3 regions of the Paenibacillus sp. B46(2026) genome follow, and region 3 is predicted to be linked to each of the others. Evidence: riboswitches for the same ligand, from Rfam matches in the RefSeq annotation. Region 3 holds a riboswitch; each other region holds the start of a gene.
What was found. A riboswitch is a leader RNA that binds a small molecule or an ion and turns the genes downstream of it on or off. The one in region 3 is predicted to bind thiamine pyrophosphate.

Region 1: it holds a riboswitch for thiamine pyrophosphate, as region 3 does, so the genes downstream of both, thiC (phosphomethylpyrimidine synthase ThiC) here and AC1S8V_RS02365 (ABC transporter substrate-binding protein) in region 3, are expected to answer to the same signal.
Region 2: it holds a riboswitch for thiamine pyrophosphate, as region 3 does, so the genes downstream of both, AC1S8V_RS04550 (ABC transporter ATP-binding protein) here and AC1S8V_RS02365 (ABC transporter substrate-binding protein) in region 3, are expected to answer to the same signal.

The regions. Positions count from the first base shown of each region.
Region 1 is NZ_CM165907.1:743,908-753,694, reverse strand. It holds gene AC1S8V_RS03575 (zinc ribbon domain-containing protein) at 1-700, shown strand, start outside; gene AC1S8V_RS03570 (hypothetical protein) at 1,184-1,351, shown strand; gene AC1S8V_RS03565 (hypothetical protein) at 1,530-2,219, shown strand; gene thiC (phosphomethylpyrimidine synthase ThiC) at 2,379-4,163, opposite strand; TPP riboswitch at 4,588-4,701, opposite strand; gene AC1S8V_RS03555 (IclR family transcriptional regulator) at 4,851-5,594, opposite strand; gene AC1S8V_RS03550 (alpha/beta hydrolase) at 5,954-6,979, shown strand; gene AC1S8V_RS03545 (Fe-Mn family superoxide dismutase) at 7,137-8,417, shown strand; gene AC1S8V_RS03540 (hypothetical protein) at 8,562-8,786, opposite strand; gene AC1S8V_RS03535 (lipoate--protein ligase family protein) at 8,858-9,709, opposite strand.
Region 2 is NZ_CM165907.1:961,616-971,402, reverse strand. It holds gene AC1S8V_RS04560 (DUF5695 domain-containing protein) at 1-3,843, opposite strand, end outside; gene AC1S8V_RS04555 (glycoside hydrolase family 127 protein) at 3,983-5,971, opposite strand; TPP riboswitch at 6,177-6,279, shown strand; gene AC1S8V_RS04550 (ABC transporter ATP-binding protein) at 6,438-7,211, shown strand; gene AC1S8V_RS04545 (ABC transporter permease) at 7,192-8,004, shown strand; gene AC1S8V_RS04540 (ABC transporter substrate-binding protein) at 8,168-9,241, shown strand; gene thiM (hydroxyethylthiazole kinase) at 9,529-9,787, shown strand, end outside.
Region 3 is NZ_CM165907.1:491,227-501,013, reverse strand. It holds gene AC1S8V_RS02405 (GrpB family protein) at 1-346, opposite strand, end outside; gene AC1S8V_RS02400 (Ig-like domain-containing protein) at 722-1,828, opposite strand; gene AC1S8V_RS02395 (hypothetical protein) at 2,008-2,211, shown strand; gene serS (serine--tRNA ligase) at 2,440-3,738, opposite strand; gene AC1S8V_RS02385 (MFS transporter) at 4,128-5,363, shown strand; gene AC1S8V_RS02380 (DUF2798 domain-containing protein) at 5,788-6,297, opposite strand; gene AC1S8V_RS02375 (VOC family protein) at 6,472-6,858, shown strand; gene AC1S8V_RS02370 (NAD-dependent epimerase/dehydratase family protein) at 6,875-7,630, shown strand; TPP riboswitch at 7,776-7,888, shown strand; gene AC1S8V_RS02365 (ABC transporter substrate-binding protein) at 8,197-9,237, shown strand; gene AC1S8V_RS02360 (thiamine-binding protein) at 9,501-9,787, shown strand, end outside.

The DNA of each region.
Region 1 (9,787 bases), 250 kb from region 3:
GTTCGAACAGCCTGGTATTTCACTGGAAGGCATGACCGAGATGTGCACTACCATTCTGAAGGAGGAGGGCATGGACGAGGAATCCGCTCGTTCGATGCTGCGTAACCAGCTGCCCTTTTTGAAACGATGGCGTACTACTGCGGCTGATCAACATGCGGAATTCCTAGCGGGGAACTCAGCTGCTGCTACTCATCCTGGTCAGGTAACAGCAGATAAACTGTACTCTGCCCAGCCCGTTCGTTATGTCACGCTCCCAGGCAAGCGTCTTGCTGGCGTATCCGCCCGTACAACCAATGCCATTGAGATGAGTGGCAAAGGCTGTATTCAGGGACTCTGGAACAATTATTTTGCCTCAGAGCACCTCCCTGCACCCGAAGCTGCTCGCTATGGCTGTTACACGGATTACACCGATGGCATAACCGGAGAGTACACCATACTGGTAGGGCATGAGATCAGTTCGGAAGAATCATTACCTGAAGGATTGGATGACCTTCTGCTCCCTCCCGCAACTTACGCGGTATTCACTTCCAGAAAAGGACCCATGGCTGAGGTTGTCGGCGAAGCATGGGGAGCCGTGTGGGCATGGGACAAGCAAAGTGACCGGACCTTCACAGGAGATTTCGAATTGTATGATGAACGCAGCCTGAATCCCGAAAGTGTACAAGTGGATATATACATCGCTGTTCGACAAAGTAGATAAAGAGTACGATATACATCTCAGACAGAATCAAAGTTAATTCGCATCCTTATATCACATCAGCTGCCGAGTTTGCTCGGCAGTTTTTTGTCATATCCGGAACTACATAACCACCTGAGCAACCCGACTATGGTACCAAGTTAGTTAGCATGCTTTGCATCATTCAACCAGATAATATGCCTCATATGCAGGTACCATTGACTTTCATGAAATTGGGACTATTCACTTAACAACCGATTCTATCCTCCCATATCAAACCGTTCATATCAGGTTCTTTACTCCTGAATTTTCCTAAAACCGTTTACATCTTCTCAATACGGGGTAAAATCACTACAACCCAATTGGAATTGTGCCTTAAACTTATCATTTCGTCTAACAAGTCATATGTACCTATAGGTGCATCAGGAAACATAAACAGTCGAAATACATAACCTGTATTACATCATATTAATTGCATATTCAACATGCATTAAAGGAGGAACCAAGATGATCCGCATGCCTATTCAGCAAATGATCCCGTACCACCACCAATATCCGCGCAACACGGCGACCACTGCTCCCAAAAAGGAGAATGAGAACACTCAAGGCCTATCCTTTCATGAAATTCTGCAGCAAAAAATGGCGAAGAAAAATGCTTCTCCTTCCCTTAGATAAAAATGGATACCAGACCCTAGTCGAGTCAGGTTATCAACCGTCTTTCCGCAGCTTGGCGGAAGGGCGGTTATTGGCGTTGAGCAACAAACAACTGTACAGTCCTCCGTCATGTTTCTATAATAATTAGAATACTTAGGAGATCGATAACATATATGAACTGCAAAAGGGGACTTAACTTATGATCACCATTGGTTGTTTTCACGCACACTATTCCAACATCGCTTTAATTGAAGAGACGCTTGCTCCTTATGAAGTTGAATTGGTCCATTACGTCGATCCAGGTCTGGATCGCCTTAAACATGACGCTGACTTTTCCAATGTAGTTATACGCGATAAAGTAGCTCAGACGCTCCACTGGATCGCTGAGTGTCATGCAGATGCCATTCTGGTCACCTGTACCCTGTTTGCGACCGTACTGGAGCAGGAAGCCAAACATATTCCTGTGCCTGTGATCGGCATAGATGATCCATTATTGCAGAAGATGCGGCAAATACCGGAAGAATACATCGTAGCCTTCACCAACCCCGCAACCATTGAAGGAACGATGGCACGGGTGAATCAGGCGTTACAGCAAGAGAATGAGAATGGACAACTACACGTTTCCCAGACACCTCAGACGGAAGCGGTGTGCATTCCGGGGACATTCGATTTGATTATGCGCGGAGATAAGCATGGGTATCACGAAGCAGTACGTGAAGGATTACAACAGATTGCTGAGCAGCATCCCGGTAAAAGGGTAGTCGCAGCCCAGCTCTCCATGGCTCCTGCAGCTGCACAGGTTTCAACAGACACAGGCATTGAGATCCATAGCCCGTTGGCATTGCTTGCGACGTATTTGGAAAAGAATTTGGGATTAGTTCTTCGATGAACTCGCCTATTAACTAACACCACTAATATGCGTTTCCTCTATATTGTTGGTTTAAAATAAAATCATGTCATGGAACAAAAAAGCCGTTCTTCTCTGCAATGACAGAGAGAAACGGCTTTATCTATATGTCAGACTGCCCAGCTTACGCTTTACCAGCGTCTAGGAGCGTGTCCGATATTCCTCGGCCTTTTCCTGCATGCCCGCAGCTACAGCCTCATTCTCGGACAATCCTTTGTCCGCCGCAAAGGCACGGATGTCCTGCGTGATGCGCATGCTACAGAACTTCGGTCCGCACATGGAGCAGAAATGAGCTTCCTTGGCCCCTTCTGCCGGAAGTGTCTCATCATGGTAGGACAGTGCCCGTTCCGGGTCCAGCGACAGGTTGAACTGGTCCCGCCAGCGGAACTCAAAACGCGCTTTGGACAGGGCGTCATCACGGCGCTGAGCACGCGGATGGCCTTTTGCCAGATCAGCGGCATGGGCTGCGATCTTGTAAGCGATAACCCCTTCCCGCACATCATCCTTGTTGGGCAGGCCCAAATGCTCTTTCGGCGTAACATAACAGAGCATGGACGTGCCGAACCAACCAATCATGGCCGCCCCAATGGCGGACGTGATGTGATCGTATCCCGGCGCGATGTCGGTCGTCAGCGGCCCCAGCGTATAGAACGGTGCTTCCTGACAGATCTCCATCTGCAGATCCACGTTCTCCTTGATCTTGTGCATCGGCACGTGACCCGGGCCTTCAATCATCACCTGTACATCGTGCTTCCACGCAATCTGCGTCAGTTCTCCAAGCGTCGCCAGTTCCGCCATCTGTGCTTCATCGTTGGCATCGTAGATGCTGCCTGGACGGAGTCCATCTCCCAGCGAGAACGCCACATCATACCTTTTCATAATCTCGCAGATTTCTTCAAAATGAGTGTACAAAAAATTCTCCCGATGATGCGCAAGGCACCATGCTGCCATAATGGACCCACCGCGAGACACAATGCCTGTCATCCGCTTGGCCGTCATCGGGATATAACGCAGCAGCACGCCTGCATGAATCGTAAAGTAGTCCACGCCCTGCTCTGCCTGCTCAATAAGCGTGTCACGGTATATCTCCCAGGTCAGCGCTTCCGCTTCGCCGTTCACCTTCTCCAGCGCCTGATACAGCGGCACCGTACCGATTGGAACAGGCGAATTGCGGATGATCCATTCCCGGGTGGTATGAATGTTTTTGCCTGTGGACAGATCCATCACAGTATCCGATCCCCAGCGTACCGCCCAGGTCATCTTCTCCACCTCTTCCTCGATGGAAGAAGATACAGCAGAGTTGCCGATGTTGGCATTGATCTTCACATGAAAATGACGACCGATCAACATCGGCTCACTCTCCGGGTGATTGATGTTAGACGGCAGAATGGCCCTTCCACTCGCCAGCTCCTGACGCACAAATTCAGGCTCCACACCTTCACGAATGGCGGCAAACTCCATCTCTGCCGTAATCACTCCCTGTCTCGCATAATGCATCTGGGTCACACAGCGTCCTGGCTGTGCCCGCAGCGGTTTACCGCGTAATCCAGGGTACTCCTCGGCTCCTGCTCTCTTTCCTCCGGGTTTCAGTCCGTTATCTTCCGGTTTAATTGCACGACCTTGGTAAGCCTCGACATCGCCACGCTCTGTGATCCAACGGGTGCGCAGGGCTGGTAGACCTGCACGGATATCCGCATGAAATGCGGGATCGGTCATGGGGCCGCTCGTATCGTAGACACGCAGCGGTTCGTTATGCTCCACCCCTTGGGGAGTATTCGTGTCATGAAGGGCTATCTCACGCTCCGGTACAGCAATGTCCGGCCGTGAGCCCTGAATGTAGACTTTGCGGCTGCCCGGAAAGGGCTGAACCCTTCCGGCCGCTCCTGTTTCCTTTTCCACCTGCTGACCGTTATGTTCCTGTTCCATCGCTTGTTGTCCCGTTTGATTTCCTGTACTCATGTCGCTTGTCTCCTCCTCAGTGTTTGTTCGCTTGGTTTTGGGTTCACATCATCATTAGCTCGCTTACGTACCTGTCCCAAATCATGCAGAGTGCAGAGAAGAAAGAGCGATCCTATACCAGACCAGAGGAGACATCATTCATGTACAGGTAACAACAGACTGAAGGCTGCCACAGATCATGGATCTATGGTGACTTCTCTCTCATCATCCAAGCCCACTTTCGCAGGTTATTGAAAAAGCAGTCCATGGAGTGTGTGTTATATCGCCCGTTCACTGTATATAAAAAAAAGCCGGTCCCCGAAGGAACCGACTTTAATGTCCATCACCAATAATGCTCCTTATGCAGCTCCATAACGGAGTCCTGCAAGAGTCACACATGTGGTGGTTGTGGTCATATCGCCGATTACTTCCCTACGCTGGTATGATCCAGATCAGGTGCAAAGGGTCCGGAATCTCATGCGATTCCGTCTCAGTCCGGACAATTCGGACTCCCCCAGTAACGTTAACAAGTTGCGGCATACATAAGCCGCCGTTCATATTCAATGAAGCTGGCCCCGCTGGGCCGTCCATTACAGAGTAGCGCAACCGGAACATAAAAACAACCTTTATTATTCCAGAACACCAACTCAATTGGAGAAAAACCTTACAGCAACATCAGGATAACATGAGCCCCATTTGCGTAGCAGCATCCTTCAACACAGGTGCGTATTCATGCAATGTCTCCTGCGAGAGTCGACTGACAGGCCCTGAAACCGAGAGGGCAGCTGCAATATTGCCTCTGCGATCCATAATCGGTACTGATACGGCGGCAGCCCCCGGCTCACGTTCCTCATAACTCGTGGCATATCCGTTATCCCGGATGTCTCCCATCTGCGCCAAATACACCGCTGGATCAATAAACACCGGCCATTCCGGCCCGTTCATCAGTTCTTCACGATCCTCGTCGGTGGCAAACGCCATCAAGACTTTGCTGGACGCACCCACAGAGAGCGGGAGCCTAACGCCGACGGGAGCAACACGGCGAATCGCCTGATCACTTTGCACAGCCTGAATCCGAATCCGTTCACTGCCATCACGCAAATACAGACTCACGGTCTCTCCCAACCGGTCTCTCAGTCGCTCCATCGCCGGCAGCAGCAGAATCGCCGGATCATCACTGCGGGACATATGAGCCGACAGCTCCCAGATTCGGATGCCAAGTCGGTATTTCTCTGTTGCCGCATCCCGGATGACAAACCCTCGATCCTCCAGCGTAGCCATCAAGCGATGCACTGTGCTTTTGTGCAGGCCAATCTGGCTGGCAATCTCGGTGAGTCCCAGATCACTGCGTGTGGTAAAACATAATAATATATCCAGCGCCCGTTCTACAGCCCGGACGGTTAACTTGCGATCTTCCATGGCATAATGCCCTCCTCATGTTTCATCACATGAAACTTGGTTACATAAATTATATGAGAAACGGTCTCATCTGTAAACCAAAAAGAGCCAAAATCAGAATAGGCAAAAGTGTAAATTTTTCCTTTTTATAAGACTTAATCCCCTGTAATTTACACACTAAGGTAATGTTACCCATATATCTTAAGAACTATATAACAATTGCGTAACAAATGCCCTCAATCAATTGACTTTGGCTATATTGGAACATACGATAAAGATATATTACTTTAAGATATCGCTCTGAAGCAGGCTCTGAAATAGACGCAATTCTCTTTTCATGTCGTTGTTATCTTCAACCGAACTTCAAAGGAGGGGCATTCATGTATCCAACATCCCAGAGCGAAGCCCCGCTGCAAACAAAAGTGTCCGATCTGCCCTCTTCGCTATCACCCAGGCTGATTCGGTTCAAACATATTATCGTAGCGTTGCTGCTCTCCGTTGTATTTTTCCTACTGTTTTGTTTTATTGCACTGCATGGTTATATCGCATGGGTATTATCCAATCCAACCGTAGCGCCTGTCTTCTCCAATCCGATGCAGGCCAAGAACATGAAGTACGAAGATATCACGTTCCCGGCAGCAGATGGCAGTCGGACGATGCAGGGATGGTATATTCCTGCTGACAATACTGCAAGCAAAACGATTATCTTCAGTCATGGCTATGGTGCCAACCGCGAAGAAACATGGGTACCTATGTACGATCTGGCCCACTATGCCCATCAACTCGGGTTCAACGTGGTGATGTTCGATTACGGTTTTGCCTCCCAAGTAAACAAAGCCGTAGCCACAGGTGGCAAAGCCGAGTCACAACAGTTGCTCGGTGCCATCCAGTTTGCCAAACAGCGCGGTGCGCAGGAACTGGTTGTCTGGGGCTTCTCCATGGGTGCCGGTACGGCGCTTCAAACCGGACTGATTACACAGGAAGTGGATGCGATGATTCTGGACAGTACGTTCCTGCTTGAGCCGGATACGCTGTACCACAACATTCATAACCAGATTGATCTGCCGCGTCAACCTACACTGGAGATCATGAACCTGTTGTTCCCTGTTCTGAATGGTACCGGATTGCAACAGATTCCGTATCAGGAAGTAAAAAAAGAGGACTACCCGTTCCCGATCTTCTTCATCCATGGTACGGAGGACGAGAAGGCGCCTTACCCGATCGCAGAGCAACTCGCGGCGAACCAGACCAATCCGTACTCGGATGTATGGATTGTCCAGGACGCGCATCATGAACTTATTTTCCGAGAACACCCGAAGGAATATCTTCGCCGTGTCTCTACGTTCCTGAGTCATGTAACGAAGACAAGCAGTGACGATGTGCAGAACACGAATAATGGAGAATGACCGTATTTTAACAATCGAGTTATTCGTTGATTCTTGAGCCCTCCGGGGCTCTTTTTTTGCGTACATAGGACAACAGGCCAGCGGAATATACTCTTGGGACGCATTAAGCGACGGTCTGAGCATGCAAAAAAATTCATCTGAAGGAGGTCCACCAGATATGAACTGGTATGGATATGGTCACCTGCTGCCTCTGCGGACATTGGAGGAAATCCGTTTCTGGAAAGAGCAGGAGAAAGAACATACGCTCGTCATTCGTGCACTGGTCCCTGAACTGGAGCCCCCATACGTTAAGCTCCTGGAGGAATGGGAGGCTACTTTTGAGAACAGTGAGAGAGTAGCGCATCAGCTATTAAAGCAACTATTACCAGGAACCCATCCACCCGCCCCCTACATGATTGGTTGTGTTGATAAACTCGTATCGGCTGCCCGCCAGCAATCAAGGGAGTTCATCAAACAGCTATATGTTCTTCTGGAGCAAAGTGCTGCTGTTCAAGCTGTTCCGCTTGCCGAAGCACTCATTTTGCATTTTATCCGCGAATCGGAGTATTTCCTGGGCGTACTGGATACACTCAGTCAACCTGGGATCATGCGGGATTCGACCACAGAGCAATCTTTCTCATTAGAAAATGCGTTGCAAACAACGATTTCAGGGAACGTCAATCGAGAGGCCACAGAAGTTCCATCTTCCGTCGAAGGAAACGCGAATGCTCCTTCTCCTTCTGCACATATACAATCAGCACCCGTCCAACCACCTTCTACTGGAACAACTCAAACCACGCCTAACTCTACAGCACCTCCAGTAAAAGAAAAGCCGGTTCCGATTGGTGGACACACACTACCTCCCCTCCCCTATGCATACAATGCGCTGGAGCCGCACATTGATGAGCTCACGATGCGTATCCATCACGATAAACACCATCAATCCTACGTGGACGGACTGAATGTAGCGGAGAAGAAGCTGGCTGAGTCGCGGAAAAAGAATAACTTTGAACTTATCAAGCACTGGGAACGTGAACTTGCCTTCAATGGGGCAGGTCACTACCTGCATACGATCTTCTGGACGATTATGAATCCTGCTGGCGGTGGCAAACCTTCCGGCATGCTCGCAGAGCAGATCAAGCGGGATTTCGGTAGCTACGAAGCATTCAAGAACCAATTCACGGAAGCCGCGAACAAAGTAGAAGGAAGTGGCTGGGCGATGCTTGTCTGGAGCCCCAGAGCACACCGCTTGGAGATTTTGCAGGCAGAGAAACACCAGAACCTGTCCCAGTCTGACATCGTTCCACTCCTACCCCTTGATGTATGGGAACACGCCTACTACTTGAAGCATCAGAACGAACGTAAAAAGTATATCGAGGACTGGTGGAATGTCGTCTACTGGCCGGCTGTGGCCGAACGTTACGAAACGGCACGCAAGTTGTTGTGGTCGCCTTACTGAGATCAGGATAAGAATGTATGTAAAAAAGAGATATCTCCAGCCGAATGACTGAAAGATATCTCTTCTAGATTACAAAAAAAAGCAAGTCTCCTGTAAAAGAGACTTACTTGTATTTTGAGAGACTTCCTGTTTCAAAATGCTCACTTAAGAAGCACAGCCCTCGCACGCCACATAGTTGTCGCCAACCTGTTTGCTAATGGCGATCAGATCGCCCAACTTGATATCAGCTTCATCTGTAAACTCCAGATCGGCAATACGTGCAACGATCAGTGTAGCCGCCTCTTCCTTGCTTGTTGCCATTTGGCTGAACTCAGACTTTTCGCCTGTAGATACAACCTCATATAAGTACGTATATCTCAACGTTTCCATCCTAACACTCTCCTTCCGAAATCACATCATATCATCTCTATTACCCAATTCCAAGTCCAACTAAAAAGAACTTAATCATAGCGCAGCTTCATCTGCTCAGCTGTCAGGCGTACTTCTTCAGAGCCAACGCTAAGCACTCGGTTAGTCTCCGCCAGTGGGTAGCGATCGCGCAGTGTTCGAACCAATGAGGCGGTATATGCCGCTGCAGAAGGTACACCTGCCAATTCCTTCAGACTGGCCATCGTGCCAGGCTGAACATCGGGATATCCTTCACTCGCCCCACCTGCTGCATGTTGATAAAATTGACGCACATCTGCTGCCAGTTGATCTCCTTGACCTTCTACGATAATAAAAGCAGTAATGATATACGCTTTGGCTTGCCTCCGCTGGGCAATACCACAGAATTTCAGTCCACCTACACTGACATCATAATCCCCCGGGCAAAAAGCACCCTGCACTTCACCTGTCTGCGCCTGATTCGACCATGGTGTTAGCGACTCCGCAATAATCGAAGCCATCTCCCGAAAATCATCATGGATATTGATGGCATGTCCAGGGTTAGACAGAATCAGTGACACATTGACGATCCCTGGATTTAGAGGAACCGCCGCTCCACCGGAAGGCCGAACACACACCGCTGTACCCTGGCTTCTTATCCGTTCCATCGATTCTACAGCCTGTGGCAGCCTGCGGTCACGCAAACCCGCTACAAAGGCATCTGGATGTCGCCATATATGCGCAACAGGCTGATGCCCTGCCCCGACCCGCCTGCACATGACTTCTTCCCATGCAAAAACTTCGAGCACGCTGCTGCCGTGTCGCTTGAGTGGTGTCTCCCAGATTTGCAAACGCATTGTATGTTTATCCGCTTGTAGTCCCTTTTCCGGCTGAACCGGTTGATCTGAATGGGAAGGTACACTCATCGTTCCATTACCTCCGGCTAACGAATTCGGTTGTATGCATTATATGAATGAAAAAAAACGCCATATATAAATAAGCCG
Region 2 (9,787 bases), 470 kb from region 3:
TGCTAATTGCTGAGCCGTTATCTCATTCCAGACCACCGTAACGTCCTTTGTTGTGCCATCGCTGTACGTCACAGCAACAACGGCAGGTAAGGATGGCATTTCACCCACCACAGCCGTCACATCCACACTTCCCACTTTGCTAACGTTCGGCTGAGGTGTATTCTCTTCAGACGGATCTGGCAGGACAACAACTTCATCCTCCCCATTCAGCGCCAGCGAAGTACTGGATGCAAGGGTTGCCACTTCGGTTGCGCTCAGCGCACGGCTATAGATACGGAAATCATCAATGAGCCCGTTAAAATACGGATCAGGGTACTGTGACTTGCCAATATAGTTATTCTTGGTCTGACCGAGACTGGACGGTTTCAATGTCATATTGTTATTCCGCCCGACTTCCACACCATCCACGTAGATGATGCCGGTGTTGCCTGTCAGGGTAACAGTCACATGTTTCCACACGCCCACCGGGAGACCTGGCACATTAATCGTCTGTTCCTGGCCTGCAGCATTCCCTCCGGTGGTGATCGCAAATCTCATATTGTTCCCCACCTTCGGCGTCAGGAACATATAGGTTCCCGTCCCTGAACCAAAATCGAAAATGCGGGTAAAATCACTGAGAGCGTTCGCCTTCACCCAGGTTGCGATGGTTACGGAATCGGCCCTGCTGACAATACCTTCAGGTAATTGCACATAACCGTCCGTACCTGACAGACTAATGGCACGATTCTTTTTGCCGGTTACCCAGGATGTTGTACCTTTGGCAGTCGCATGGTTGCCACTACCGGAAGAATCCGCGGCAGCTGTGCCTGTGTTCTCGTCAAAATTGTACTGTGCCATCTTCTCCGGAAGTGGCGGTGCGGCATTCACCGTCACTTGCACGGTGTCATTTGCCGACAATATCGAATCATTAGCCGTTAAACGGAATGTATACACGCCCGCAGCCGAAACGGTTGCCTGCGTATACGCTGAATTTGGCGATGCAAAAGAGACCTGTGCTCCTGCCGGTCCATTCACCAAACTCCATCCCAAAGTTAACTGACCACTCGGCAGTCCATCATCGGTAACCGTTCCCTGAAGACGGATCTTGTCAGGCAACGTGATGGAAGAATCCGTTCCTGCGTCAACCGTTGGAGCCGCGTTGGCATCCGGGGTCGTAGGCGTAAGCTCCACACTGTAAGACGCCGCTGTACCTGCATCTACCTTCAACGTATTCACCGGTTGATAGGCATTGAATTTGCCTTTCACCTGACCGTCCACCTTAATCAGATATGTGCCTGTTTTCAGACCCTGGAACGTAATGGACGTCTGGTGCGGCTGGCCTGGCGTCAGATTCTTCATATCCAGCCAGACATAATCCTTCGCAACAGCCAGTTTGGCCCCTGTATACTGGTCTTTGTTCAGTTCAATGTACAGCTTTTCAGTGATCAGATTAAGTCTCTTATACAATCCATCCAGTGGAGTGATATTATATTGTCCATTCGTAAGTGTGACATCTGCACCGTACCCTGTCAGTCCAAAGATCGGGTCCACCGCAATATCTGCACTCAATGTCTGCAATGCACCGAACAGGCCAAGATCTGCTTCCCCTGTCATCCCGCGCCAACCATTCAATAGTGGTACATTGGCGCCACCGCCCGTTCCATTTGTCCCATAGTTACCTTTCTCCGCCTGATACGTCCAGGAAGCTGCACCAAAATTGTCCGGATCAGCACTAATCTGTCCCGAGTTAATGGCGCCTACGTTGGCGATCTTCGCGGCATAGGACAAGCGCTGTTGTTCTTCCCGCTTGGTGCCTTCATGGAACCGAATCCAGTCATCCATGGCGTATCCGGCCAGAGAGGTCGTGTACTGGAAGTTAAACCAATTCTCCCCGGTAATCGTTACCGGGTCCGTGTAGTAATACCACACTGGCATATGTCCACGGGAAGCACGGGTCTTGAGATTGATTTTGCCCATAATCTCCAATGCTCTACTCTGCTCTGTTACTTGATCGGAATGCAACTTCGCCAGCGTGTATACGGCTTCCTCGCCCGTATTGTCATAGCTGTATTCCGAGCCATAAGGATAAGTTGTATTCTTGAAATTCCCGTATTTCGTTCGCATTTTCGTGATGATATCGTTGGCCTCTGTGTCATAGCCCTCTTTTTTCAAAGCCTGAATGATATCCGGAGTTGTCAATTCTCCCATCAGCCCGGTATTCCAGTTGTAGGCGACAGGCCCCTCGTAGAGGGCTTTGAAAATGTTATAAGCGCGCAGCAGATAGGTTTCTTTGTCATGCTTGTAAGTAACGAGATCAGGGTATAAATCCGCAATTTTATACATGCTGAAATAGGTGTTATACACATGTGGATAAGCATATCCACGGTAGGTTGGTGTTGTATTCGGCTCTGGCATCAGAAAATCGTGGATTAGATAATCTTCATGATGTCCATTCATCAGATTGGTCCAGATCGATGTCTCCAGGTAATCATCCACGGCCCGAATTTCCCGGGCAACGGGTGTCAGCGTGTTCTTTTCAGCCAGAAACTGTCCATGCGTCAGTCCCCAGTCATCGCCCCAACCCCAGTAGCCGTTGAACACATTACGTTTGGACTTGGTATTCATCATCCAGTCATCAAACACTTTGTCCCGGATATCCCCCGGCAGGTTCCACTGGGTTTTATCCACCATAAAGGTCGAATGATCCTGCAACGCTTTGTCGACTGGATCAATAGCATAGAATTGCAGCACCGTTTTTTTGCCGCCATCATACTCCACAGTCACGTTATTGGGCCCCAGCTGGCTGAACTGCAATTCATAGATTTTATGATCGCCAGGCTTGCTTTCCTTTAATGGTACAACCGTTCCATTCGCATATTGCACTTTGGTGATGGTCTTGGATGTACGCAGATCCACCTTTGCTTTCTGGTTGGTCGGCACGATCATGCCAGGAACTACGGTTACATCAATAAGTCCCGCGTTATATAGTGCATTCTTCGCTGCATGTTCGTCCGCAACAGCCAGAAACTTGAATCCGTACGTCTTCGACTGGCCTGCTTCCAGAACCAGGCTTGTATTCGGCAGATATCCCCGGTTGGTGGATTTGATCACGTTGGAATGGATATAGAAGACGTTCAGTCCTTCAATCCATTTGCCTTCATTTGCCGGATTCCAGGCCCACTTGCTACCCGGATGTTCTTCATTACGCCACCGATCCTGATACTCGAATCCGGCTCCTGTCGTTGCATCCGGAATCAGCATCAGATAAGAACCAATGCCGCTTGGACGGCTGGCTGTAATATAGGAGCTGTTGTTGCCAACAAACGAGTGTGTAACGACTCGTGTCTCATAGATCGCATCCCCGTAGGTCCACTGTTCATTGAATGGCAAGGGCAGACCCAAATCACCAATCTCAAGCTTCTGGCCGCTCGTATTCTGCACTTCAATCTTCCACAGAATGGAGCCATCTGTCTGGGTGGTGTAGGTCTCGATCACTTTGAAATTGCGGATACCCTGGGCATTGGATGCATTGGCATATGTCACCGTCACCTGATTGCCGGAATTCGTGATAGTCCGCCCATCTGCTGACAGATTGGTCCAGGCTTTGGTCCACGCCCCACCATTCAGTCGGTACGTGAACATTAGTTCACCGAGCCACTGGTGGTCTGCTGTATTTTGTTCTGGCGCAACGGTTGCATTCATAACGTATTCCGTCGGAAAAGCATCGCCCTTGATCTTAATGGAAGAGATTTCGCCATGACTTCCCGTCTGGAGAATGAGCTTGTCAGTGGACAACTCGTGGGCATACGTTTGATCCGTAGCAAATACAAGCGCAGCCGCCAGGGATAGCACTGCGCTCAACATCATTTTTAACCTCATGAACTTGGCCTCCTCTTATGGATTCATCGTTAACGTTCATAGGCTGGTACACGACTTATAGCCGTTCTTCATTCTTCCGTCTTATCTGAACAAGGAGTCCACAACAACCGATTCCAAGCCTGCTTCAGTCCCCGTGAATCACCTCCTTTCCATGTTGTTGTTGACCCTCCCCGTCCCTCTCTCGAACCCAGACACTCATCTCGCCCTCTTCCCGATTCGCCCATGTAAAATAGGGAACGAATCGCAGCGTCACGGCTTGAACGTCCCGTTTCACATCACTGCGATATAGTTGAACTGCACCACCCTCATGGGAGACGAGTCGCCTTGCCTCTATGGTAAGATCGGGAACACCCAACAGATTCCCTCCCCCATGGTTCACCTCAAATTTCGCTGATGCCGGTAATTCAATACGATATAATCCTGCACCGTTATCCGTTTCTTCAAGACAATACATGAAGGGCCCGCGCTGAGTGGCCACTTTACCAAACGTATCCCTGATGTGGTCATGCCCTCTCATGCGTAACACCTCCATGGGAAAACGTAACCTGATCTCATCTCCGGCTTGCCAGCATCGTTGCACTTTCATGTAACCGCATTCAATTATGGTTTCGTCTATATCTGCCTTTTCTCCGTTAATCCACAACTGCGGAGATACACACCAATCCGGTTTTCTTAATGCCATTGTGAATCCTGTCTCCTCACCGGAAACAGACTCGATCCGGATGACCGCTTCGCCGTTGGAGGTATAGGTCGAGTTCATGTTGACGGAAAAGTCCGTACCATTCAATGTAAACGCCGCTTCGCCACCGATATACAATTGCACATACAGTGTGGATGCAGCCTCATCGGTGGTATACACATATTGATCCAATGAAGCCAGTAATCGTGCAATATTGGGTGGACAGCAAGCGCAACCGAACCATCCCTGCCGACGTGTCCGCACATGCGCATAATTGGGATTGACCTTGTGTAGCTCCGGATCGGCTTCGAGCGGATTCACATAGAAGAAGCGTTGTCCATCCAGTGACATGCCGCTAATTACGGTATTGTACAACGCTCGCTCCAATACGTCCGTATACTTGCTGTCCGGCTTGATCTGAAACATGCGTTTTGCCCAGAAAATCAATCCAATCGACGCACAAGTCTCTGCATATGCGGTATCTCCCGGCAGGTCGTAATCCCCTGTGAATGCTTCCTCTTTTGCAGATGAACCGATGCTTCCCGTAATGTACATTCTCTTGTTGACCGTATTGTTCCATAATCGCTCACATGCTTCTTTCAGCGACTCATCTCCCATCTCTGCCGCTACATCAGCCACTGCAGCACACATATACACCAAGCGAACCGCATGGCCTTCGGCTGTATCCTGCGCTCGAATCGGAAGGTGAGACTGGGAGTAGCTATGACGGTGAACCATATCCAGCTCTCCAAAATGTACACTACGCCCACGCTTCTCCCATTCCTCCACAAAATAGTGTGGACGGGTTCCCCGCTGCTCCAGAAAATAACGGCTCAAATTCAGATAGGCCTCTTTCCCAGTGGTCTGATACAGCTTGAATAGGGCCAGTTCAATCTCCTGATGTCCATCATAACCAGGCAATTGTCCCGGTTCTGTACCGAATATCGTCCCAATATGATCGGCCAGACGAATGACCACATCCAGCAGATTACGTTTACCCGTTGCCTCATAATAAGCAACACCCGCTTCAATCATATGACCTGCACAGTACAGTTCGTGGCATTCCGCCAGATTCGTCCAGCGTGCTCCAGGTTCTTTTAGTGTGAAGTAGGTATTCAAGTATCCATCGGCTTGTTGAGCATGAGCAATGGTCTCGATGACCCTATCCACAATGCGTTCCAGTTCCGGATCTGGTTCGGCTGCAAGCAGGTATGACGCAGCTTCGATCCACTTGGCTACATCACTGTCCTGAAAGACCATGCCGTAGTGCTCTCCTTCTTCTTCACCCGCAGCAATGCGGAAATTACGGATGGCCCGGCTGGGTTCAGCCCCCTCGATGCGATCATTCAGTGCCTCCCATTGATAGGGGACAACCACGGTCCGCACCAGATCAACATAATGGGACCAGAATGGATCTTTTATTTTATTTCTCATCGGAACCTCTCCTTGTTCTATTCAATATCCTCATTTTACAAATCATTACAGGTCGATGAAATCATCATTTCCAACTGAAATTTGTATGATTACAACCTCACTCCTCGGATCTGACTCCAAGTTCATCTCGTGAATTCAATCATGCTGCCTCTTTACAGTTCATGTTCGAGTGATATATGCTGAACACACAACTGCATATCTTGAACTTTTGCACTAGGGGAGCCCTGCGGCTGAGACGAATATGACTATTCGGACCCTTTGAACCTGATCTGGATCATACCAGCGGAGGGAAGTGGAGCGGCCTTTTAGTAAGCAGAATTTTTTCATGTATGTGAAGATAAATTGCGAATTTAACTTACAGACCCACTCATTTCTCCGGAAATGGGTGGGTCTTTTTTGTTTCTTTTGCAGAGTACAAGATGCCGTTGTTATTCCTGCAGTCTGACATCAAGGGGGTGAGGATCAGATGACCAACCATGTAACCATTCACAACGTAAGCTTCGCTTTTCCCGAAAAAAAGGATTCCCCCGTGCTCGCCAATGTGTCGCTTCAGGTACAAAAAGGAGAATTTGTCTCGCTCATCGGCTCCAGCGGATCAGGTAAAAGCACTCTCTTCAAGCTGCTCGCAGGCTTGCTTGAGCCAACCGTCGGTACCATCGACATTGCCGATGTACCGCAAGGACAACGGCTCGGACGAGTCGCCTATATGCCGCAGAAAGATCTGCTGTTATCCTGGCGAACCGTCATGGAGAACTGCATGCTGCCTGCCGAGTTGGCACCAGGCCGACAAGACAAGGACAAGTTACGGGCCGACATCATAGCTGGATTAGCAAGGTTCGGCCTGTCGGGTTATGAACAGGCCTATCCGGATAAGTTATCCGGCGGCATGCGGCAGCGGGTCGCACTGCTTCGTACCTTGCTTACAGGCGGGCAGCTCATGTTGCTGGATGAACCCTTCGGTGCACTCGATGCCTTAACCAAACGAGAAATGCATCGCTGGTTGTTGGAGCTGTGGGAGGGATTGTGCCAAACCGTGCTGTTCATTACACATGACATCGAAGAAGCCTTGCTGTTAAGTGACCGTATCATTCTGTTAACTCCAGGGGGGCAAGGTCAGCAGCTGCGGGAAATGACGGTTCCTTTGCCACGCCCAAGACATTCGGACCTGATCTACGAACCGGCTCTCGTGCAGATGAGACAACAACTGGAGGAACAATTACATGCGAAGCGACAAGGTTAGCGTCCGGACGTGGCTCTCGAAGTGGTTTTTCCAATATGGTTTGTTTATTGTGCTCATGCTCTTATTACTGGCGATCTGGGAATCGATTGTACGTCTGGGATGGGTGCCTTCCTTTATCATTCCCGCACCCACTTCCATCGCTGGCTCACTGGTTGAGCATCGTCGTCTGCTGCTGACCATACATCTGCCGGCTACCTTTATGGAGGTTGCCGTTGGTTTTGGCTTGTCCATAGTGACCGGAATTACACTAGCAACAGGCATGCATATGAACCGCTCGATTGAAAAGGCCTTATATCCCTTCGTTGTGGTCAGTCAGACCATACCGCTGATTGCCTTGTCCCCTGTATTCATCCTGTGGTTTGGCTATACACTTTGGAGCAAAGTCGCCGTGGTGTGCCTGATCGCGTTCTTCCCCATTGTGGTCAGTACCTACGATGGACTCCGCCAAGGCGACCCAGAGCAGCGTGAACTGCTACTCACCATGGGCGCCAGCAAATGGGATATTTTTCGCAAACTCCAGGTTCCGCTGGCACTCCCTTCTTTTTTCTCGGGGCTAAAGATGTCTGTAGTGTACTGCGTGGTTGGGGCAACGATTGGCGAATGGCTCGGTGGCAGTAAAGGGCTCGGCTACTTCAGCCGCCGCATGTCCAGCAATATGAATACGGATGCGATGTTTGCCGCTATTGTGCTGTTATCCTTGCTGGGGATCGTTTTGTTTGCACTGATTGCTTGGCTGGAGAAACGGTTTAGCTTACGGCGTCATCGTCATGGAGGCAAAAGGAAAGTTGGATAAAACTTAGACAGAAATTAGATGTAAATACAGGAGTTACGATCTTCAAAACATAGCTTATGCACAATTTAAGCAGCATCTTCAATCCGTACATTGTCACATGGTCCGTTAACATGCTGCTGTCCATTTTCTACAAATCAAAACGATGAAATGAGGAACTTCATTTATGAATAACAAAGGTATACACTCCCTGCTTCCCATCATGCTTATCAGCCTGTTGCTGATCGTTAGTGGATGCAGCACCACGAGTACTAGCAAAAACACACCAACAACAGATTCGGCAACCAACGCACAGCAAACAGACTCGTCTGTAACAGAACCAGCATCAGACACCAAAGATAAACTGTCCATCATGCTCGACTGGTACCCGAATGCAGTACACTCCTTCATCTATGTTGCTCAGGAAAAAGGGTACTTTGCAGACCAAGGTCTGGATGTCGAAATTCAGATGCCTGCGGATACCAATGATTCACTCAAACTTGTTGCTGCCGGTAAAATTGATCTGGCTCTAAGCTACCAGCCCCAAATCTTGCTCGCGCGTGGCGAGAACATTCCTGTACGTTCCATTGCTGCTGTTGTTCGGCACCCGCTTGTGCATCTGTTGACCGAAGCAAATGGCAACGTGAGTTCACCCAAAGATCTTGACGGAAAAACTGTCGGTTATTCTTCGATTCCTCTGTATGAAGCAATGGTGCGTACGATGATCAGCCACGATGGCGGCAACCCGGACAACATGAATCTGGTCGACGTCGGGTTCGATCTGATTCCTTCGCTGGCTTCCGGACAGGCGGATGCAATTATGGGTGGTTTTATTAACCATGAGCAATTGATTCTGGAGAAAGAAGGACATACCATGACATCGATTAACCCCGTCGATTATGGTATGCCTGATTATTATGAATTGGTCCTGACCGCAAGTGAAACGGGCATTGAAGCGAAAAAGGACCAACTTACCCGGTTCGTCAAAGCGATTCAGGAGGGCCAGAAATATGTAACGGAGCACCCAGAGGAAGCCTTGAATATTCTGCTCGCTCATGAGAATGAAACATCTCCGCTAGATGCCGAGATCGAAACCAAAAGTCTGGCTATTTTACTGCCACTTATGAATGAAGAAGGTCAACCGTTTGGTCGGCAGGAAATGGAGTCGTGGGAGAATGTACGTGCATGGCTCGTTGAAAACGAATTGATTCCTGAATCAGTGAAAGCCGAGGATGCTTTTATTAATCTGCACGGAGAGTAAGTAAAGGAGAGCAAAGTTAGCAAGAACGTGGAGATCAGATGCATCAAGGTTTGCGAAATGGAATTGGCCTGAAGCAAGCATCTGAGGATAAGAATTTATAACAATCCTAAGTGGCTTGATGTGCATCTGGGTAGCTTGATATGCGTTTGGGTGGCTTGTTGATATGTATTTAGTAATGTACATTAGCGCCTATCTTCAAGGCTACTGGAAGCTGAAACGCTCCTTAACTTGATCGAAACAGAGCATGCAGCGAGCGCTAACGAATCTGTGGCGTCCTATTCAAGGATTTGGAGCGGTTGCAGAAATCTAAGGAATCTGAGACATGTTATATCCGAATAAACAGCCGTTTTTTAGCTTTTTGGTCAGAGGATTCTGGAAAACATACAAAACAAGGAGGAAATTATATGTCTTATCTGGAACGTGTTCGTACGCAAAATCCGCTTGTTCATAACATTACCAACCTTGTCGTGGCTCCCTTTACAGCCAATGGTCTGCTTGCACTTGGTGCGTCCCCTTTTATGGCCTATGCTCATGAGGAAGTTGCCG
Region 3 (9,787 bases):
CTCTCTTCCCATCCTTAACCCTGACCCAGAATCGTCTGTATTCCCGGCCATCAAGTTCAGGCGGAACGTAATTCCAGCCCACCGGATTCAGCTGATCCGCAATCAGATCCATGTCATCCCATGATTGTACCTCTGCCATCAGATCAATAATGGGCTTGGCGGGTAACCCGGGAATGGACGTGCTTCCGATATGTTCGAATGGATGAATATTAAACTGCTGTAAAAGGTGTTTAAGTTGCAGGATTTCTTCCTGAGCCTGCGCGCCCCAATTGGGGTTGGCCGGTGCAATCTCTACCGACTCTGTGGCCCAGGCAGGCCAGTTTTCCGGTTGCATTGGATCTTTCATTCAGGTATCTCCTCTTCACCATGACATTTTAAATGATAACCTTCTCTGTATTTTTCATAGGTGCGTTGCTTCATTCGCTCCATCGAAGTACTCCGTTGAAATGTAAGTGTGGAAATTAGGGATAAAAGAAGATATTTCAGGTAAGCCAGATCACTAGAGTTAGAGTCTGAGCTTATAATCGAAGCTTTCATATTCATCCCATCCCATCCCGTTATATTGTTGTTAAAACAGAAGGCATTCCAGATACATATTTCTATATATCCAAAAAGGAGCGTATGTCTACGCCCCTAGTTGTCTGTTACATTGATGATTTCAACGATGTCATGTACTGAAATTAACTATCGATTCATGCAAGATGCTTCATTATATGAAGATTTATTTTACCGTAACAGGTATGGTCACTTTTTTGTTGCCCCACTTGGCCGTGATGGACGTTTTACCTTTGCCTACAGCCACGATCTTGCCATTCGTTACTGTGGCTACGCCCGGCTTTGTGCTGCTCCACACCGCACTGTTGGTCACAACAGTGGTTTTGCCCGTATCATACTGGGCCATCACACTCAGCGTTGTACTTCCCTGTGGGGACAAAACCAGTTTTTTCTGGCCTGTAATCAGCTTTTTGAGCAAAGGTACAACGGTAACCTCTGCCTTTATTGTCTGATTTTGATAAGTTCCTGTCAAGGTTGCTTGTCCTTCTGTCAGCGTCTTGACTGCTCCATTTTTTACGATAGCTACATTTGTATTGGAAGAAGTCCATATCACTTGTTTCGAAAGGTTGATAGTTTTGCCGTTTGCGTAGGTGCCGATAACCTTCAACGCTTTGGACTTCTTGATGTTCAGCTGCATTGTAGCAGGGGTAACCTCGACTTTAGTAATCTCGTCCGTCACGGCAACGGGGACTTTCACAACCGTTGTTCCGTATTTGCCTTGCAGCAATACTCTGCCGGGTGTAACGCCTTTGATTTTACCGTTTTCCAGCACAGCCGAAGAAGTGGATACGGACCACACAATCTTAGACGTCACATCCTCTTCCTTGCCGTTCGCACGGACAATGCTTACTTTGGGAAGAGTACTTTCGCTACCTTTAACAAAACTATAGGATTTCGGTGAAGCTTTGATGCTTTTGATCTTCTCCTGCACCTGGACAACCAACTGGGCTTTTGCCCCGTCTACCTGTGCAAAAATGGTTGCTTCGCCCGCGGCCACGGCCTTGACTTTACCTTTCACCATCGTCGCAACTGCTGCATTGCTGGTGGACCATGTGACACCTTCGGTAACATCCTGTTTGTTATCAAAACCTTCTACGGTTGCCATCACCTGAAGCTTAGCTGTCTCGGATACACTCAACTTCTGCGGGCTGCTATTGGTAATTTCAATCGATGTCACATCACCCGTTGCCGCCAAGGCTAACGAAGGAACCATTACGGCTAACGCCATAATTAGAGCAAGCGTGCCTCGAAGAGCCAGTTTGATTCTACTCATTTCTATCCCCATCTCCCATAATCCAATATTTTACTTCTATTATATTATATCGGATACGCATTGCACAAAGTTGAATAACGTAAGTGGGAGTCTTGGAACAATTCATGATTTTCATTGTATAATATGGGAAGGTCGCGTAATACTGTTTTAATAAACCTAAAAGGTGGGGTGGGATATGTATGATCGAAAAGAATTTGCTTGATATGGTTTCTCCTAAAGATAACCGTAAACGTATGAAAGCTATTGTCACTGCGGCATCCACCAAGATCCGTTCTGAAGACGAAATGATTCTATTGATGAAAACAGCCCGCAATCGTTTCAAAAAAGCCCTTGAATCTGGACAAATTGAAATCATTAACGAGCGTGAATGGAAGCTGCGTTAACATTTAAGAAATAATTTTATTTATTTACATAAACGAAGAAATTTGTGATCAAGGAAGTAAGCTATATCTTAGGTCCAAGCACTAACCAGATCAGTTAAATTTAGCACAAAATATTAGGAGATCGGTTCGTTAAAAAGTGTTACCGTTTAAAAGGGGATGTCCATCGTCACATGCAACTTGACGTGTAACATCCCCTTTTTCTACTACCTAAAGCGTCACATAACCTCTCTACTTCACTTCATCCTGCTCTGGCAAAATCAAGCTCTCCGCGCCGCCCATATATGGCCGTAGGGCTACCGGAATGCGAATGCTTCCATCCTCCTGCTGATGATTCTCAAGCAACGGAATCAAGATACGCGGCGACGCCACCGCCGTATTATTCAGCGTGTGACAATAAGCCAACTTGCCTTCGGCATCCACGCAACGAATATTCGAACGGCGAGCCTGGAAATCATGCAAATTCGACGACGAATGGGTTTCTCCATATGCAGCGCGGCTTGGCATCCAGGTCTCTATGTCGTACTGTTTGTACGTTTTCTGCGACATATCTCCGGTACACACGGCCACAACACGATAAGGCAGTTCAAGTAATTGCAGCAATTCCTCCGCGTGTCCCGTAATCTCTTGCAACATGCGCTCCGATTCTTCTGCATCAGGGGCACAAAGAATGACCTGCTCGACTTTGGCAAACTGGTGCACACGATATAATCCGCGTACATCACGTCCGCCAGAGCCAACCTCACTGCGGAAACACGTCGATACCGCGGCCAGCTTCACCGGCTCTTGAACATCGACAATCTCATCCGCATAATACGAGACCAGCGGCACTTCAGAAGTTCCCACCAGCCACTTGTTCTCCCCTTCGAGTTCGTAGACCTGATCTCGACCGGTTGGGAAGAATCCGGTGTTCACCAGTGCGTCCTCCCTGACCATCAGCGGTACCTCCATCGGTGTAAACCCGTGCTTCAGCAGCAGATCCAGCGCAAGTTGCTGTACTGCCCGATGCAATAACAGGCCAGCGCCTTTTAATACATAGCTTCGCGTACCGCCAATCTTAACTCCACGAGGAATATCGATCAGATCATGCAACTCCCCAAGTTCTACGTGATCCTTGGTAGCGTACTCGAACGCTGGTAACTCTCCCACACGTCGCAGCTCTACATTATCTGCTTCCGACGAGCCATTGGGGGTATCCGGAGATACGATATTGGGCACCAGCCATTGCAGCTTGGTTACTTCCTCCTGCACAGGGGCAAGCTTGGCTTCCACCTGTTCCAACTGTGCATTGAGCTGCTTCACTTGCGTCCGCAAACCCTCAGCCTGTTCCCGTTTACCAGCCTGCATTAGCCTACCAATGTCCGCAGATAACGTATTGCGCAACCTGCGTCCTTCTTCTGATTCCTGCAAAAGTGTTCTGCGTTCTTCATCCCGCTCTAACAATGTACGAATGTTGATCTTGATTTTTTTCCCGTCTGCTGCCGCCTGAACCTCTTCTGCATGTGCGCGAATCCACTTCATTTCCAACATGGTCACCGTCTCCTTTGGCTGTAAAAATACAAAAAGCGCCCTCATCCCTTGGGACGAGGAGCGCTCTGCTCGCGGTGCCACCCAACTTGCTGAATCAGGATATCCTGCTTCCAGCCTCTTGGTCCGCGATAACGGGCGGTTCCGGTTAACTTGGGGAAATATCGCTCCCCTGGCGAAAACACCTCCGAGTTGGATGCTCTTCAACGGCATGGTTCCGATCTGTAATTGTTGTGTTTCAGTATATACGAACGATAGACCAAATTGCAATCTTCTGTATCTATCCGGAATTCATGGCACAACGTAACATGTCCTGTTATGATAGACTTTGTTTCCAAGACTGTGCTTTATTGTGATCCTCAATTTATGTATATAAGTAGAAGGAGTTCTTTATGAAAAAATTACTTTGGATCGGATGTCTGTCCTATTTCCTGATTGGACTTGCCCACGTTGTGCTCGGTTCCATTCTGCCCGTTGCACTTGAACATTACGGCAAAGATTACAGCCAAGGCGGGACGCTGATCTTTGCTCAATTTGCCGGATTCCTGGGTGGTGTATTGTTATCTCCATGGCTGAACAGACGCTTCGGTAAAAGGGGAGGTCTATTAATCGTCACAGCGTTGCTCTTTATTGCAGAATTATCCTACATGCTGTTGCCACCATGGGGCTGGATGTTCGTCATCGCACCCGCAGCCGGCTTCGGATTCGGAATGGTTGAGGCTGTCATTGGCACCATTATCATTGCTGCAATCAAAGACAATACAGCCGTTGCCATGAGCCGATTGGAAGTGTTATTCGGGATCGGGGCGATGGTCATGCCACTCATGGCCAGCGGTCTGATTGCTGCCGGATACTGGCGCCTTTCCTTTCTCGTTGTTGCGACCTGCGCAGCGCTGACCTTTGTTTTCTGGGCGAAAGGATCATTTGGAGAGCTGGATCAGGTACTGGATCGACGGAGTTCAAATCATGCTTCCGTACATACGCACTCTGCTGGGACATCGGGTGAGATGCACCCCGCATCTGCAAGCACACCCGGTCCAACCTATCGCGGACGTAACCTGACTCTTCTGGTACTATTCGTCCTGTTCTTCTTCCTTTATGTTGGCACGGAGATGAGTCTTGCGAACTTCATGCCAGCGATCCTGATTGAGAAAATGAACATGAAGGAAGCCGGAGCAGCGCTTAGTGTCACCTGTTTCTGGATTGCCATGTCTGTCGGACGACTCTTTGCCGGGTATATCGCAGAGAAATTCCAATACCGCGTCTATGTCCTGTACAGTTGTCTAGCATCTGTTCTCTTGTTAATGGTATTTCCATTCACAAACCAAATCTGGTCTGCATTTCTCATCATCTTACTGCTTGGACTTGCGATGTCAGGGATATTCTCCATTGCCCTTGTCTTCGCCAGTAAACTGCTGCCCGGAACAGAAGAATCCACACCCAGCATTTTGATTGCCTCAGGTGGGGTTGGCGGTGCCATTCTGCCTTTGACGACGGGATGGAGTCTTGATCATCTGGCGGTTAATCAGTCTGCATGGATGCTTGCCATCTTTGCAGTTGGCCTGCTTGTCATTAGCGTGATCACGTATCAATGGCAGAACAAACATGTAGTCGATCCAGCGACTTAACAGTTATGTGTCGATGCAGTCCTGAGAATTAGAATTACCTATTAAAGAAATCAAGATGTCTACTGTCATGACCTGATGGTGGACATTTTTTTGTAGCGTTATTCTGTTCTAACGAACCTGGTACACGCTATTTATCTCCATTTCTGCATGTTTGAAATCTAACGAATCCTAGAGACGTTATTCTAGATAACTAGCTTCAAATCAAGGTCTCGTTGCAGTTTCTTAGCATAATAACGCCGCTGAGATTCGTTAGATTTTTTATTCCCTACAAACTGGCCTAATAAGGTGTTCTCGATTCGTTAGCGCTGTAATCATGGTGGCAAGTGCCCTATCTTTTCCTCCCTAATCACCTTTCATTAAAGGTGAGAATAATTTTTATTCATTTGCACAAGATTGCCCAGGAAATACTTTGGGACCGGCTGAATCACACACTTTTGTTAACGGCAGGCAATACAGGCCCGTTGCCCTTGATGAATTTACCGAATACATATCGTACGAGTGGTCCCAGAATGATTAACTGATATGGAAGCGCCAGGCTGAAGTTACGAGCGATTGTATGAAGGTACGTACGGAGTACGGATGCCCCATTTAATTGATCCGCGAGATATGCCGAAATCATTCCATACATGGACATGGTCAAAACCATACCGATCACCATAAAAAATGACATGGCGAGCACACCCAAAATCTTGTTGGACTTGTCAAAGGGCAAGGAAAAAGCAATCTTTCTCGCCACAGGGCCAACAATGAAGGACTCCACCAGAAACGCGATGACAAAACATAATATGAATTGAAGCAGTATCTCAAGCGGGGACATCTTGCCGAGTAACCCACTGTGCCATAGATTGAAGAACATCATGACTACGACCATTCCTGTACACATCATTAATCCGAAAATTATTTGTTCCTTCTTGCTTGTTGGCAATTCTCTCATCCTCTCTGTTTACTTTGACAATTATAGAGATCATGGATGCCCCCACATAAGTGAACATTCTGTGAACAATTATGATTTTTCCAAATTAAAACTGGATTTGACAACCCTGTAGTACAGCCCTATGATATCCCTTAAAATGGTAGAAGCATTCACTACATAAGGAGGATTTGGATTATGAGTTTTCAAAAACGCATTGACCACGTCGGCATTGCCGTGCGTGATCTGGATACCACACTGCGTTTCTATACGGAGATTGTTGGTCTTGAATTGAAAGACCGGGTAACCCATACCAACGGCGTCATTCAGCTCGCCTTCCTTGGCTTCAATGGAAGTAACGAGACTGAGATTGAGTTAATTCAAGGATACAGCGACAAGCTGCCTTCCGAAGGTACGGTACACCATTTTGCGATCCACGTGGATGATCTTGATTCTGAGTACAAACGCATCCAAGCCACCGAAGCCGAATTTATTGATGGAGAGATTATTACACTGCCTAACGGTTACCGCTATTTCTTCATCTATGGACCTGAAAAAGAATGGATTGAGTTCTTCCAGCGCTAAGAATTGGAGTTGATTTATGAACATTTTAATTACCGGCGCAGCAGGGAAAATTGGACGTGACTTGTCCCAACACTTGTCAGAAGCATTTCACCTGCGACTAACGGATTTGAATATCGACAGACTACATACGTATCAAGGGACAGGCCATGAAGTCATGACACTGGATGTGACAGATCCCGAAGCCTGTCAGCATGCTTGCGAAGGCATGGATGTGGTTGTACATCTGGCGGGAGATCCTTCCCCGTATGCCGGATTCTATGAATCGTTATTGGACATCAATATCAAAGGTACATTTAATGTATTCCGTGCAGCGAAGGACCAAGGTGTACGAAGAGTCATTCTGGCAAGCAGTGCACAGACGATCGAGGGGTATCCCATTGATGCTCAAGTCTATCCAGACATGCCGACACGCCCACGGAATTTGTACGGGGTTAGCAAATGTTTTGGAGAATCGCTCGCTTCCTATTTTGCGTATACCGAAGGTTTACAAAGTGTTGCGGTACGTATAGGTGCATATGATGATTTTCAATCGGACGGACCAGCGTTGGAGGCAAGGGATATGAGCGCGTATATTAGTCCGGCTGACTTGTGTGATTTGATGTTCAAAGCAATTACAGCTACCAATCTGGAGCCCTTCACCATACTGCATGGGATCTCGAATAATCGGTTTAAACGATTGAATCTGGAAACCACTCAGAAACAGGTAGGCTATGACCCGAAATCCGATGCTTTTGCACTCAGCCAGATTTCCTTATATGATTCGCCACGATAATTATTGAAAATAACACATCTAAACAGGCTGTTATACATATGTATAACGGCCTGTTTGATAAGTCCATACGTGTCCCTATCCAGTTCCTGACTGGACACGTTCCACTCGCTGGCCTATAATTACACCTAGTAATGCCCGTAACTTCATAGTTTCCCAGGGGAGTCGGAATTGGCCGGCTGAGAGTGTATCCCACCAAGATACTAACCCTTAGACCTGATCTGGATCATGCCAGCGTAGGAATCGGAGTATATCGAAATGGCACAGCCCTATGGCTGAACGCCACCTCTCTAACGCCTGCACGCGTCCCGGATTACGGGACGCTTTTTTTGTTGATATCAGAAAGTATAAGCTTCGAAGCATCACCTTCCTGATATTGCAAGAAAAACTTCCGCTAAACGCGGTCTGGCTTCTTCGAATGACATCGATAGACGTTTTTCTTATGTTCAAAATAACGTCATCCGGATCTCAACTGGTATAAATCTGTCGATTTATGCAAGATGATTGGATATGAAGCCAAGGAGTACCCCGTGCCACTCGGCCGGACATACCGAAGGAGAGAATCAAAGATGAAATGGCGTAAAACGATGGGATTGTTGCTCTTATGCGTGCTTATGGTGACTGTAGTCGCATGTGGCGGCAAAGAAGCTGCCCCGACAGGACAGAACGGCAACACAAATACAGAAAGCAGCAACGAAGGTGACACTGCCGCCTTGAAGGATATTAAAGTGGTGCTCGACTGGACACCAAATACGAATCATACAGGCCTGTATGCGGCCGTTGATCAAGGTTTTTATAAGGCCGAAGGCCTGAACGTTGAGATTGTACAGCCAGGTGCCGGTGGCGCAGATACGATGGTTGCCTCCAATGAAGTGCCTTTTGGCGTGAGTTATCAGGAGAGTGTTACTCAAGCCCGTACACAGGGTGTTCCACTCGTCTCCATCGCAGCAGTTATTCAGCATAATACATCCGGGTTCGCTGCTCCGGCGGATCGGAATATCAAATCACCGAAAGATTTTGAAGGCAAAACCTATGGCGGCTGGGGTTCTCCAGTGGAAGAAGCCGTGATGCAATCCATTATGGAAGGCAAAGGCGCCGATGTATCCAAAGTGAAAAATATTAACATGGGTGACGCTGACTTTTTCACCGCAGTGAAACGGGATATTGATTTTGCGTGGATTTTCTACGCCTGGACGGGCATTGAAGCCGAACTTCGCGGGGAACCGATCGACATGTTATATGTGAAGGATTATTCAGATGCACTGGATTACTACACGCCTGTCCTCGTAACGAACGAGCAGACGATTCAAAACGACCCTGAGCTGGTGAAAGCATTCCTGAAGGCCACCTCCGAAGGGTATCAATATGCGATTGATCATCCCGAAGACGCAGCGAACATTCTGATCAAGGCCGTACCGGATCTGGATAAAGACCTCGTGGTGGCAAGCCAGAAATGGCTTAGTCCAAAGTACACGGATGACGCCCCGCGTTGGGGAGAACAAAAGCAGGAAGTGTGGCAGAACTACACGGACTGGATGTTTAGCAAAAAACTACTGGATGAACAGATCGATGTGAGCAAAGCATATACGAACGAGTTCTTACCCCAATAAAATCTAACTGTTAAGTTGACCTTTATGTACACAAGAACGAAGAGTGCAGAACCCATCTGAAGAAGCGAAGCGCTCACCTAAAAGCTTTCTGAAAGAAAGCTCCTTCGGAAGCATATGCTATCCCCGGATTTCCTCCATTAAAAATGGAATCAAGAAATCCGGGGATAACAGCGATCGGAAGAGGGTACTGCAATCGGAGTGGTAAAGTGTACATTCGCTATGTTCGACTTATACCACCCATTCGAAAGGAGCCGTGATCTCTCATGGCAAGCACACTGCTTAGCATTCAGGTTATTCCCAAAACGCCAAATGGCGAGAACTCTTATCCTTATGTAGATCGCGCCATTGAAGTTATTCAGCAATCTGGCCTTAAGTATCAGGTGAACGCGCTCGACACCACGATGGAGGGGGAATTGGAGGAACTGCTGGAGGTTGTCCGCAAGATGCACGAGGTACTTGTGGAGGCTGGCAGCCCAAGCATCATCTCTCAGATCAAGATCGCCCATAGCCCTACTGGCTTCAGCATGGATACCCTGACGGAGAAGTATCG